2 regions of the Mesorhizobium sp. 113-3-9 genome follow, and region 1 is predicted to be linked to the other one. Evidence: predicted binding sites of a transcription regulator. Region 1 holds the regulator's gene; the other holds the start of a gene.

Region 1 (5,862 bases):
TGGCGCGGATCCTCATTGTCGCCGATATAGTACCAGGGCCAGCCGTAGAAGGCGCCGTCCTTGACCGATGTTGCGTACTCGAACGGCACATTGTCGCCGAGCGCATCGCGCTCGTTGACGACGCACCACAGCGCCCCGGTCGCCGGCTGCACGGTCATGCCCGAACAGTTGCGCAGGCCGGTGGCGACGATGCGGCCGTTCTTGCCGTCCGGGTCGAAGGCCAGCACGTCGGCGCGGCCGTCCTCGGAACCCCATGTCGCGCCAAGTGGCTTCGACGTCACCCACGCTTCGAGGCCGCCATCCGGCGCCTTGCCCATGTCCTCGGCGATGTTCGAACCCGAGCCGACCGACAGATAGAGCGCCTTGCCGTCAGGCGAAAAGACGATGTCGCGCGTCCAGTGATGGTTGGAGGGAATCCTGTCGACGATGGTTTGCGGCTCGCCGGCGGCCTTCAGCTCGCCATTGCGGTAGGCAAAGCGCACGATCCTGTCGCTGTTGGCGACATAGACCCATTGCGGGTCATTGCCCGGCGGATAGAAGGCGATGCCATAGGGCTGGTTGAGATTGCGGGCAAAGATGGCGTCCTCGACGGGCTTGGCACTGTCCTTGGACAGGCGGTAGACACGGATCTGGTTGGCTTCGCTGTCGGCGACGAACAGGTCGCCGTTCGGCGCGATGCGCACGACGCGCGGATTGTCGATGCCGGACGCGATCAGCTCGGCCGAGAACCCCGGCGGCAGTTGCGGCTTCGCGCCTGCCGGCATGTCGGCGAGCCCGGCGCTGTTCGAGGCGGATTTGGTGACATAGGGCTTCGGCAGGTCTTCTGGCTTGATCAGGCGACGCACACCTGGCTTGTCGGCGCGCCAGTCGCCGAAGGCGGCTGGGCCTTTCAGCACCGGTTGGTCCGCCTGCTGTGCGAATGCCGCTGTTGCGAGAAAGAGCGCTGGAAGCACCAGGCCGGCCGATCGGATCATCTTGTCCTCCATCTGGTCGCGAAGGAAACCAACGGTAGGTCTGTCCAGAGGTTCCGCCTCATACGATGCGTCGAGGAAGCGAAAGACCGGTTTCCGGTCTATGTCCCGGCAGCGTAAAAATCGTCGTCGAGGCGTTTTTCCAGCGCGACGAGATCCGCCGGCAGCGGCAGGCCCATGGCGCGCATCTCCCGCAGTTTTTCGCGCAGCTGTTCCTGGATTTCGTGCTGGTCTTCCGGCTGGTTGACCATCTCCTCGAGCAGCAGGCTGATCCGGGCCTTGAATTCTTCGAGCGCCATTCTTTTTCTCCTTGCTGCCCGTCTCTTCTGTCCGGGGCGCTACCTTAACATGCGCGATATCAGCTGCGCGGTATAATCGACCATCGGCACGATGCGGGCGTAGTTCAGCCGGGTCGGGCCGATGACGCCGAGCGCGCCGACGACGCGGGCATCCTTATCGCGATAGGGCGCGACCACCAGCGACGAGCCGGACAGCGAGAACAGCTTGTTTTCCGAGCCGATGAAGATGCGCACGCCCGATCCCTGTTCGGCTAGATCGAGCAGCTGGATCAGCCCGTCCTGCGTCTCCATGTCCTCGAACAGATGCCGCAGCAGTTCGATATCGGCCTGGGCGGTGACGTTTTCGAGCAGGTTGGCGCGCCCGCGTACGATCAGCCGCGCCGGCAGGCCGCTTTCGGCGCCTGCCCACACCGCAAGCCCCTTCTCGACAAGGTCCTGCGACAGCGTGTCGAGCGCGGCTCGCGTCTCTTCCTTGATGCGGGCGATCTCGGTCCGCGCCTCGGCCAGCGTGCGGCCGCGGATATGCGCGTTGAGGAAATTCGAGGCCTCGTGCAGCTGCGAGAGGGTGATGCCGGCGGGCAGCTCGACGACGCGGTTCTCGACATCGCCATTCTGCGACACCAGCACGGCAAGCGCCTTGGTCGGTTCCAGCTGGATGAATTCGATATGCTTCAGCGCCACCTCGTTCTTGGCGGCGAGCACCAGGCCGGCGCCGCGCGACATGCCCGACAGCATCTGGCTGGCCTCGGTCAGCATGTGCTCCAGCGTCGCGCCCGAGCCGGAGGCTCGCACCTGTGCCTCGATGGTGCGGCGCTCCTCGTCGGAAAGGTCGCCAAGCTCCATGAAGGCGTCGACGAAGAAACGCAGGCCGGCCTGCGTCGGCAGGCGGCCGGCCGAGATGTGCGGCGCGTAGATCAGCCCGAGGTGCTCGAGGTCGCTCATCACATTGCGGATGGTGGCCGGCGACAGCGAGGAGGGCAGGATGCGCGACAGGCTGCGCGAGCCCACCGGCTCGCCGTCCCTGAGATAGGAATCGACAATGCGCCGGAAGATGTCGCGTGAGCGCATGTCGAGTGATTGCAGTGCAAGCGGTTGCGAACCCGGATCGATTGCCTTGGTCATTCGGCCAAAAACCTCCTTGTTCAGGATATAGACTTCGGCACGGTGGGCGCAACCCGGTGTCTGTGTCGGATCATCCCGGGTGTCTGTGTCAGATCACCGGTCCGTTTTCCTTTGCGCGCTGCCCCCCATGCGTCTAAAAGCCGGCCACGATTCCGAAAAATGACTGGAAAGAAGCCCGAATGCGCCCCTCCAAACGCCAATTCGACGAAATGCGCGCCATCTCCTTCGAGCGCGGCGTCTCCAAGCACGCCGAAGGCTCGTGCCTGGTGAAGTTCGGCGACACCCATGTCCTGTGCACGGCGAGCCTCGAGGAGAAGGTGCCGGGCTGGATGCGCAATTCCGGCAAGGGCTGGGTGACGGCTGAATACGGCATGCTGCCGCGCTCGACCGGCGAGCGCATGCGCCGCGAGGCTTCGGCCGGCAAGCAGGGCGGCCGCACGCTGGAAATCCAGCGCCTCATCGGCCGTTCGCTGCGCGCCGTGGTCGATTTGCAGGCGCTGGGCGAACAGCAGATCACCGTCGACTGCGACGTCATCCAGGCCGATGGCGGCACCCGCACCGCCTCGATCACCGGCGGCTGGGTGGCGCTCCATGATTGCCTGCGCTGGATGGAAGCCCGGCAGATGGCCAGCGTCGCCAAGGTGTTGAAGGACCATGTCGCGGCGATTTCCTGCGGCATCCATGATGGCCAACCGGTCATCGATCTTGACTATCTCGAGGATTCCTCGGCCGGCACCGACGCCAACTTCGTCATGACCGGCAAGGGCGGCATTGTCGAGATCCAGGGCACCGCCGAGGGCGAGCCTTTCTCGGAAGGGCAGTTCGCGGAATTGATGGGCCTGGCCAAGAAAGGCATCCAGCGCCTGGTCAGCCTGCAGCAGATGGCGGTGGCGTAAGCCATCGATTTTCTGGTGACCCCTTCCGCCATCCTTGAATCAGCCCTGTACGTCACCGATCTGGCGGCGGCGGAAGAATTCTATGTCGGCGTGCTCGGCCTCGACCTGCTCGGCAAGGTGGACGGCAGACATCTTTTCTTCCGCTGCGGGCCGGGCGTGCTGCTGGTCTTCAACGCCGAGGCGACCAGAATACCTCCGGCGCCGGACGCCCGGCTGAAAGTGCCGCCGCATGGCGCGGCCGGCGAAGGTCATCTCTGCTTCGCGGCGACCGCTGCGGAAATCGTGGCCTGGAAAGCCCATCTGGAGGCAAAAAGAATAGCCATCGAAAGCGAATTCGAATGGCCGCAAGGCGGCCGTTCGCTCTATATACGCGACCCCTCGGGCAATTCGATCGAGTTTGCCGAGCCAAGAATCTGGGGCCTTTGATGCATTCTCTTGATGGAAAGAAGATCGTCGTCGCCAGCCACAATGCCGGCAAGCTGCGCGAATTCGCCGATCTGATGGGGCCGTTCGGCTTCGAAGCGAAGTCGGCGAAGGACTATGGCCTGCCGGAGCCGGACGAGACCGGCACCACTTTCGAGGAGAATGCCTACATCAAGGCGCTGGCCGCGGCGGAGGCGACCGGCCTGCCGGCGCTGTCGGACGATTCGGGCCTCTGCGTCGACGCGCTCGACGGCGCGCCTGGCGTCTACACCGCCAACTGGGCCGAAACTCCCGACGGCAGCAGAGATTTCGCCATGGCCATGCAGCGCACCGAAGTGGCGCTGCAGGAAGTCGGCGCTGCCCTGCCGGAACAGCGCAAGGGCCGCTTTGTCGCCGTCATTTGCCTCGCCTTTCCCGACGGCGAGGCCGAGTATTACCGCGGCGAGGCCGAAGGCACGCTGGTCTGGCCGCCGCGCGGCGAACTTGGCTTCGGCTATGATCCGGTGTTCTTGCCCAATGGCTTCGAAAAAACCTTCGGCGAGATGAGTGCCGAGGAAAAACACGGTTGGAAGCCGGGCCAGGCGACGGCGCTGTCGCACCGTGCCCGCGCTTTTCAGAAATTCGCCCAGGCGCGATTGAATTTGCCGGGATTGGGCTCGGCATGACTGGATCCGGCATGACCATGCCGCTCGACCGGGCGCCGGGCTTCGGCGTTTACATCCATTGGCCATTCTGCGCGGCCAAGTGCCCCTATTGCGACTTCAACAGCCATGTCCGCCACCAGCCGGTCGACCAGGAGCGCTTTGCCGCCGCCTTCGAGGCGGAACTGGCGACGATGCGCCAGCGCACCGGGCCGCGCGAGGTGACCAGCATCTTTCTCGGCGGCGGCACGCCGTCGCTGATGAAGCCGGAAACGGTGGCCAGGGTTCTGGACGCCGTGGCCAGGAACTGGACGGTGCCTGATGGCATCGAGGTGACGCTGGAGGCCAACCCATCCTCGGTCGAAGCCGAACGTTTTCGGGGCTATCGGTCGGCGGGCGTCAACCGCGTCTCGCTCGGCGTGCAGGCGCTGAACGACAAGGATCTGCGCTTCCTCGGCCGGCTGCACAATGTCGATGAAGCGCTGCACGCCATCGGCCTCGCGCGGGAAATATTCCCAAGGCTGTCCTTCGACCTGATCTACGCCCGGCCCGGCCAGACGCCGGAAGCCTGGGCATCCGAGCTCGAACAGGCGATCGGCCATGCCGCCGACCATCTGTCGCTCTACCAGCTGACCATCGAGGAAGGCACGCCCTTCCATGCGCTGCATGCGGCGAAGAAATTCATCATTCCCGACAATGACCACGCCGCCGACCTCTATGCGCTGACGCAGGAGATAACGTCCGCGCACGGCCTGCCGGCCTACGAGATTTCCAACCACGCCAGGCCGGGCGCCGAGAGCCGGCACAACCTGACCTACTGGCGCTATGGCGAATATGTCGGTGTCGGTCCCGGCGCGCATGGCCGCTTCGTCGAGAATGGCCGCCGCACGGTGACGATAGCCGAGCGGATGCCGGAAACCTGGGCCAATCTTGTCGAGGCCAAGGGCCATGGCGTTACCGGCGGCGAGATCCTGACCCGCTCGGAAGAGGCCGACGAATTCCTGCTGATGGGGCTGAGACTCGCCGAAGGCATCGACCTCTCGCGCTACGAGGCGTTTTCCGGGCGCGGCCTGTCGAGTGCGCGGCTGTCCATGCTGCAGGGCGAGGGGCTGGTGGCGCCGATCGGCAATGCGCGGCTGCGCGCCACGCCGGCCGGCATGATCGTACTCGACGCCGTGGTGGCCGACCTGGCGCGCTGATCCTTGAAAAACGTCCTTTTCGTCTGCAGCCAGAACCGCTTGCGCAGCCCGACCGCCGAGCAGGTGTTTTCAACGCGCCGGGATATCGAGGTCGCATCGGCGGGGACCAACCATGATGCCGACACGCCGCTGACGCATGAGCTGGTCGCTTGGGCCGACATCATCTTCGTCATGGAAAAGGTGCACCGCAACAAGCTGCAGAAGAAATTCAAGGCCAGCCTGAAGAAGGCCAGGGTCATCTGCCTCGACATACCTGATAACTATGAATTTATGGATCCGGATCTGGTCCGGCTGCTTGAGGTGCGCGTTTC
Region 2 (5,862 bases), 1.1 Mb from region 1:
TCCTTGACTTCGACTTCCGTCGCGCCGCCGACGCGGATCACCGCAACGCCGCCCGCGAGCTTGGCGAGACGCTCCTGCAGCTTCTCCTTGTCGTAGTCCGAGGTGGTCTCCTCGATCTGCTGCTTGATCTGGGCGACGCGGCCCTGGATCTCTTCCTTCTTGCCGGCACCGTCTACGATGGTGGTGTTCTCCTTGGAGATCGACACCTTCTTGGCGCGGCCGAGCATGTCAAGGCCGACGTTCTCGAGCTTGATGCCGAGGTCTTCCGAGATGACCTGGCCACCGGTGAGGATGGCGATGTCTTCCAGCATGGCCTTGCGGCGATCACCGAAGCCCGGCGCCTTGACGGCGGCGATCTTCAGACCGCCACGCAGCTTGTTGACGACCAGCGTGGCCAGGGCCTCGCCTTCGACGTCTTCCGAGATGATGAGCAGCGGCTTCGAGGTCTGCACGACGGCTTCGAGAACCGGCAGCATCGCCTGCAGGTTGGAGAGCTTCTTCTCGTGCAGCAGGATGTAGGCGTCCTCGAGATCGGCAACCATCTTGTCGGCGTTGGTGACGAAGTAGGGCGAGAGATAGCCGCGGTCGAACTGCATGCCTTCGACGACTTCGAGTTCCGTCTCGGCGGTCTTGGCTTCCTCAACCGTGATGACGCCTTCGTTGCCGACCTTCTGCATCGCTTCCGCGATCATCTTGCCGACCGACTCGTCGCCATTGCCGGCGATTGTGCCGACCTGGGCAACCTCTTCCGAGGTCTTGATCTTCGTGGCGTTCTTGATCAGCGTCGAGACGACGTCGCTAACCGCGAGGTCGATGCCGCGCTTCAGGTCCATCGGGTTCATGCCGGCGGCAACAGCCTTGTGGCCTTCCTGGACGATCGACTGCGCCAGAACGGTTGCGGTCGTGGTGCCGTCACCGGCGATGTCGTTGGTCTTCGAAGCAACTTCGCGGACCATCTGTGCGCCCATGTTTTCGAACTTGTCTTCAAGCTCGATTTCCTTGGCGACGGTGACGCCGTCCTTGGTGATGCGCGGGGCGCCGAACGACTTGTCGATAACGACGTTGCGGCCCTTGGGGCCGAGCGTCACCTTCACCGCGTCGGCGAGGATGTTGACACCGCGCAGCATGCGCTCGCGGGCGTCACGGGAGAATTTTACGTCTTTGGCAGCCATTTTGTACTCCTGGGCATTTCGCCCGAAATTCAGATTGGATGGTACGGATGAAAGGCAGCGGCGTGTTAGCCGATGATGCCCATGATGTCGGCTTCCTTCATGATCAGAAGGTCTTCGCCATTGAGCTTGACTTCGGTGCCCGACCACTTGCCGAACAGGATGCGGTCGCCGGCCTTGACGTCCAGCGGAACGAGCTTGCCGGCTTCGTCGCGGGCGCCGGAACCGACGGCGATGATCTCGCCTTCCTGCGGCTTTTCCTTTGCCGTGTCGGGTATGATGATCCCGCCGGCGGTCTTGGATTCGGATTCGACTCGGCGAACGACCACGCGGTCATGAAGCGGCCGCAAATTCGACTGTGCCATTTTTACTATCCCTGGTGCGCAGGTTGAAAGGTTCTCCGTTGCCGGAGGGTGGTTAGCACTCGCTATTGGGGAGTGCTAAGATGATCGTGAGATAGGCTGTAGGTTCGTACTTAGTCAAGACGGGCGGGGGGACGGACCGGAGGGCAAAAGATGTGGAATCGGCGCGGAAGCCGGACCCCCATTTACGGCGCAATCCCACTGCCTACGCGCGTTTCGGCCGTAAGCTTTGGGCCGACTTTTGTGTCTTATTTGGAATGTGAAATTATGTGAAATTAACGGCCGAGCAGTCGGCCGGAATCGACGGCCAGCCGAACAGTCTTGAGCCTTTTGCAATTCATCCCTAACCTCGGGTTGCATCGCCAAAAGGAGCGCTCATCGCTTCGGAGAACGTGCGGAACTTCCGGTCCTTGAGGTTGCGTAGTCGCGGCGCGAAGCGTTTGCCGATCAGGGCAAACAGCCCGAAGACGTGATCGCTCGCGCCGCCCGTATCGGTGAAGTGTTCCTGGATGTCGAGGATCGTGTCCTGGTCGAACAGCCCATCGAGCACATAGGCTGCCTCGCTTTCGGTCGGGCTGATCGGCAGGATGCTGAAGTAGCCGTACTGATCTGACAGATGGCTATAGAACTTCGAGCCCGGCTCGCTGCCATAGTGCAGATTGACGTCGCCGCGCTTCGCCGCTCGGTCGCTCGCGCGAAAGAACTGCCCATCGGATGACGCGGTCGTTCCATTGCCCCAAAATCGAGAATGTGGATGCCGGGTGTGCGCATCGGTGATGCATGCTTGCGCCGCGCGATAGGTCTCCGACCGGGCATGGAAGGTTCTCATCCAGCCGATCTGGTGAGCGCTAGTAGCGCGCGGTGGACACGGCAGCGCAGCCTGATGCTGGGTCGACTGGTATGCTTGATCGCTTGTGGCGACACCGTAACCGACGCTCACCTTTCCAATTCGGAGATCATGGTTAGAGCTGCCGATTGGCTGCCACCGCTGACGGCTGGTGAGCGGTCTTAAGCGAGCAGGGTCATTTACGTATGGGGCTTCGAGTGATGCCACACACGGTGCCTGCAAAAAGGGCAAATCCGACTGCTGAAAACCGCCGCAGTGCAAGCTTGACGGCCTTCTTTCCTATACCCGTCCACGCGACCCAAGCTTTTCCCACAACGAATCAATCGTGGACCGAGGAAGGTGCAGCCGAAAAACATCGGACAAGACTCGCTGCAGTTCGCTCTTCGTTTTGAGGGTTTCTGTTTCCTCAATTTGGTTCCGAATCAAGCTGAAATCCTTGTTGAACAAGTTCGCAGGCCCTTCGGCTGTCAGCACGCTCATCATGAGGCTGGATGGAAACGGCGAACGGTCCCAGCGAGCGCAGATGAAGTTGGCGCCCTCAAAATCTGAGGGCAAGGCGGTGGCTCGATCGAAACCATAAAGAGGGAACCATTCATTCCCGTTCTTGCGTTCAACGACGAGTTCTCCGCTGGCGGAGTCAGCTCGCAGGCGAAACACGTCACGGCCAGCTGTTTGCAGTTCCTCTGTATCGATCCGTAGCGGTGCAATCGGTGCTGGACCACCGAAGCCAGCGTCGGCGAGCCAGTCGACGCCCTCGATGGTTAAGATGAATGCCTGGTGTGTGCGTGGCCCACCCTCCGCAGCACCCATACGCACTCTGCAAAGGATGGGCTGGATCGTGAAACCGAGTGCTTCGAGCGCCAAGCCAAACAACTTGTTCAATTCGAAGCAATACCCCCCTCGCCGGGCATTGATCAGTTTGGCCCAGATCGAATTCTCAGTCAGATTGGGTATATCACCCAACAGCACATCGATGTTTTCAAAGGGAATCGCGCGCATTTGAGCCTGCTGAAGGGCAACAAGACCGTCGACCGTTGTCGGCACTCGAGCAAGGCCGATACGATTCAGATAGATCGCAATATTGAATGCCATGGGATGTCCTTAACACCTAGGATTCGTATTCGTTGAACGCCTGCCGAAAGCGCGATGACGTCCCAGGGTTCACGGAGCAGAGTAAGGTGGCCATCTCCCCCTATACAAGTGAACATGCCGACCATTCCTCGTGTTCGCACTGAACCAAAGCGGCGGTTCGAGCGCTGCAAATACCCCTCGTGATCCGGAAACGCGGGCATTGCTCGTACAGGGCACTGAACATCACGGTGCTGCAAAAACGGGTACACAAAGGACTTCCGATCCACAGCGGATTGCAACAGTCGACCTTCTCAGGCCTCCGCTCATGGTGACTCGCTGTGGCTCACTACGATTGGTCGAGATAAGCGTCGAACGCGGCAGCAACAGAGCGAAGCAAAATGCGATGGCCATGCCGCACGCGGATGAAGCCATTCTCGACGTCCACTATCCCGTCGTCGGCCAGCATCGCCAAGCGCTCAGCTGAATCGAGAAAATGGGTCCAATCAAATCCGTGGGCGGCACAGATTGCCGGTACGTCGGCCTCGAGATCACACATCAGTCGCTCGATGATTGCGCCTCGGACGCGGTCTTCGCCGATGAGACGGTAGCCCTTCGACGTTGCCAAGCGACCAGCTGCGATATGCTGACTATAGGCCTCCAGCGCGCCTGCGTTCTCGACGTAACCCTCTCCAACACGCCCGATAGCCGACGCACCAAAGGCGATCAGGGTTTTGCAGGTGTCGGCAGAGTAACCTTGGGAGTTGCGCCGCAGGCGACCGGTTTTCTGAGCCAATGCGAGCTCGTCGTCCGGCAAGGCGAAGTGGTCGACCCCAATCTCTCGGTAGCCGGCAGCAACCAGCGTCTCGGCGACGGCCGCAGCTTGTTCGGCGCGGGCAGCGCTGTCCGGTAGTCCTGCCTTTTCGATGAGGCGCTGATGTTTATTAGAAGACGGCGTGTGAGCGTATCCGAACACGGCAATCCGCTGCGGGCGCATCGCCACCGCCACCGTGGCGGTCTGGACGCAGGACTGCATCGTCTGATTGGGAAGACCGTAGATGAGATCGATGTTAATGCGGTTTATTCCCTGCTGGCGCAGGTTTTCGACGGCAGTCGCCGTCTGCTCTACACTCTGGATACGATTGATCGCTTTTTGAACACTGGGGTCGAAACTTTGCACGCCGAGGCTCGCGCGGTTCACCCCGGCTGCACTTAAGGCTTCGGCCATCTCCGCGGTGAACGTGCGCGGATCGATCTCGACGGCGATGGCGGTCTTTTGCCTGAACGCGAAGCGGCGGCGTAGAAGCTTCGTCAAGGCGAGGAATTCCGTTGGCTCAAGGAGCGTGGGCGTTCCGCCGCCAAAGTGCACGTCGCTCACGGGCAGCGCCTGCGGCGTTAGCTCTGAGACCAAATGGATCTCGCCGCGCAGCGCCGCCACGTAATTTTGGTTCGGCGGGTCCCGCTGGGTGATGGTAGTAGGGCAGCCGCAATACCAGCACATCGACCGGCAGAACGGAATATGGATATAGAGCGATACGGGATCGTTAGCCGATAGGCCGCCGAGCCATTCCCCATAGGCCTCCGCGCCGATCGCTGCGGAGAACTGCGGTGCAGTTGGATAATTGAAATACCAAGGCAGGCACGCCTCGCTATGTTTTGTCTGTAGCATAGCCGTTTCTCATCTTGATGTTAGCTCCATACCTGCCGCGCTCTCCTATGTCTCTGATCTTCAACTGTCGCGGCGCAACTTGTATTTCCGTCGTGCCAATTAGCCTGTGTACAATAGTCTCCATGGAAGCGCGCACGGGTGCGCTTTATTGGGGCGCTGTTGGCGAAGGGCGGATTTGGTCGGCGCATCTGGTGCAGGTGTTCGATTCCACCCGTAGTGCGCGCCACGTCTCCGCCCTCGCCGCCGGCTTCATCTCGCTTCAATCCACACGGTCCTAAGGCTTGCGCACTATTGTCCATGAGTTTTTGAGACATGTGGGTGTATTCGAGGGCGTAACGGCGGGCGTATCCCTGCAGGTTGCCCTCGGCCTTGGACAGTGCATCGACATCGAGGATGGTGCGCCATTGCGGCTTGCCTGACCTGTAGGATTCCCAGTTCGCACGCCGCCACAAGGCTTGCACGTGCGTCCCGTCCTGCCAGAGTTGTCGATCATGTCGCCTTGCGCAAGGCCGGGCGAAGCAATACGATCGGTGGCCTGTAGGATCTTCAGAATGTCGGCTTGGTATTCTCTGTAGCGCGGATCTTTCGACAGCTTATTGACGGTCGATAGGTTATGCGCCCTGACCCAGGTCATCGCCTCGTCGTCGTCGACCTCGTTCAGATAGGCGCGGGGGTCGGTGGCATCGTTAGGAGCCTCGTTGGGGTTGGAACGGATCGCCTTGGCGATGGTGGTCATCTGGGGCTGGG

Evidence for each region. The regulator HrcA, encoded in region 1, represses chaperone genes, less so after heat shock. The targets are predictions, from matches to a motif close to GTTAGCACTCNCNNNNNGNGAGTGCTAAC.
Region 2: the regulator HrcA is predicted to act here: its motif matches at 1,586-1,614, upstream of groES (co-chaperone GroES).

The regions. Positions count from the first base shown of each region.
Region 1 is NZ_AP023246.1:911,172-917,033, reverse strand. It holds gene MesoLj_RS04295 (PQQ-dependent sugar dehydrogenase) at 1-974, opposite strand, end outside; gene MesoLj_RS04290 (hypothetical protein) at 1,073-1,270, opposite strand; gene hrcA (heat-inducible transcriptional repressor HrcA) at 1,310-2,392, opposite strand; gene rph (ribonuclease PH) at 2,572-3,288, shown strand; gene MesoLj_RS04275 (VOC family protein) at 3,304-3,714, shown strand; gene rdgB (RdgB/HAM1 family non-canonical purine NTP pyrophosphatase) at 3,714-4,376, shown strand; gene hemW (radical SAM family heme chaperone HemW) at 4,373-5,551, shown strand; gene MesoLj_RS04260 (low molecular weight protein tyrosine phosphatase family protein) at 5,555-5,862, shown strand, end outside; gene MesoLj_RS04255 (hypothetical protein) at 5,820-5,862, opposite strand, start outside.
Region 2 is NZ_AP023246.1:7,367,983-7,373,844, reverse strand. It holds gene groL (chaperonin GroEL) at 1-1,172, opposite strand, end outside; gene groES (co-chaperone GroES) at 1,238-1,534, opposite strand; partial or broken gene MesoLj_RS35200 (Tn3 family transposase) at 1,899-2,390, opposite strand; gene MesoLj_RS35195 (arylamine N-acetyltransferase family protein) at 2,658-3,470, opposite strand; gene hemN (oxygen-independent coproporphyrinogen III oxidase) at 3,796-5,115, opposite strand; gene MesoLj_RS36575 (hypothetical protein) at 5,390-5,851, opposite strand; gene MesoLj_RS36570 (hypothetical protein) at 5,820-5,862, shown strand, end outside.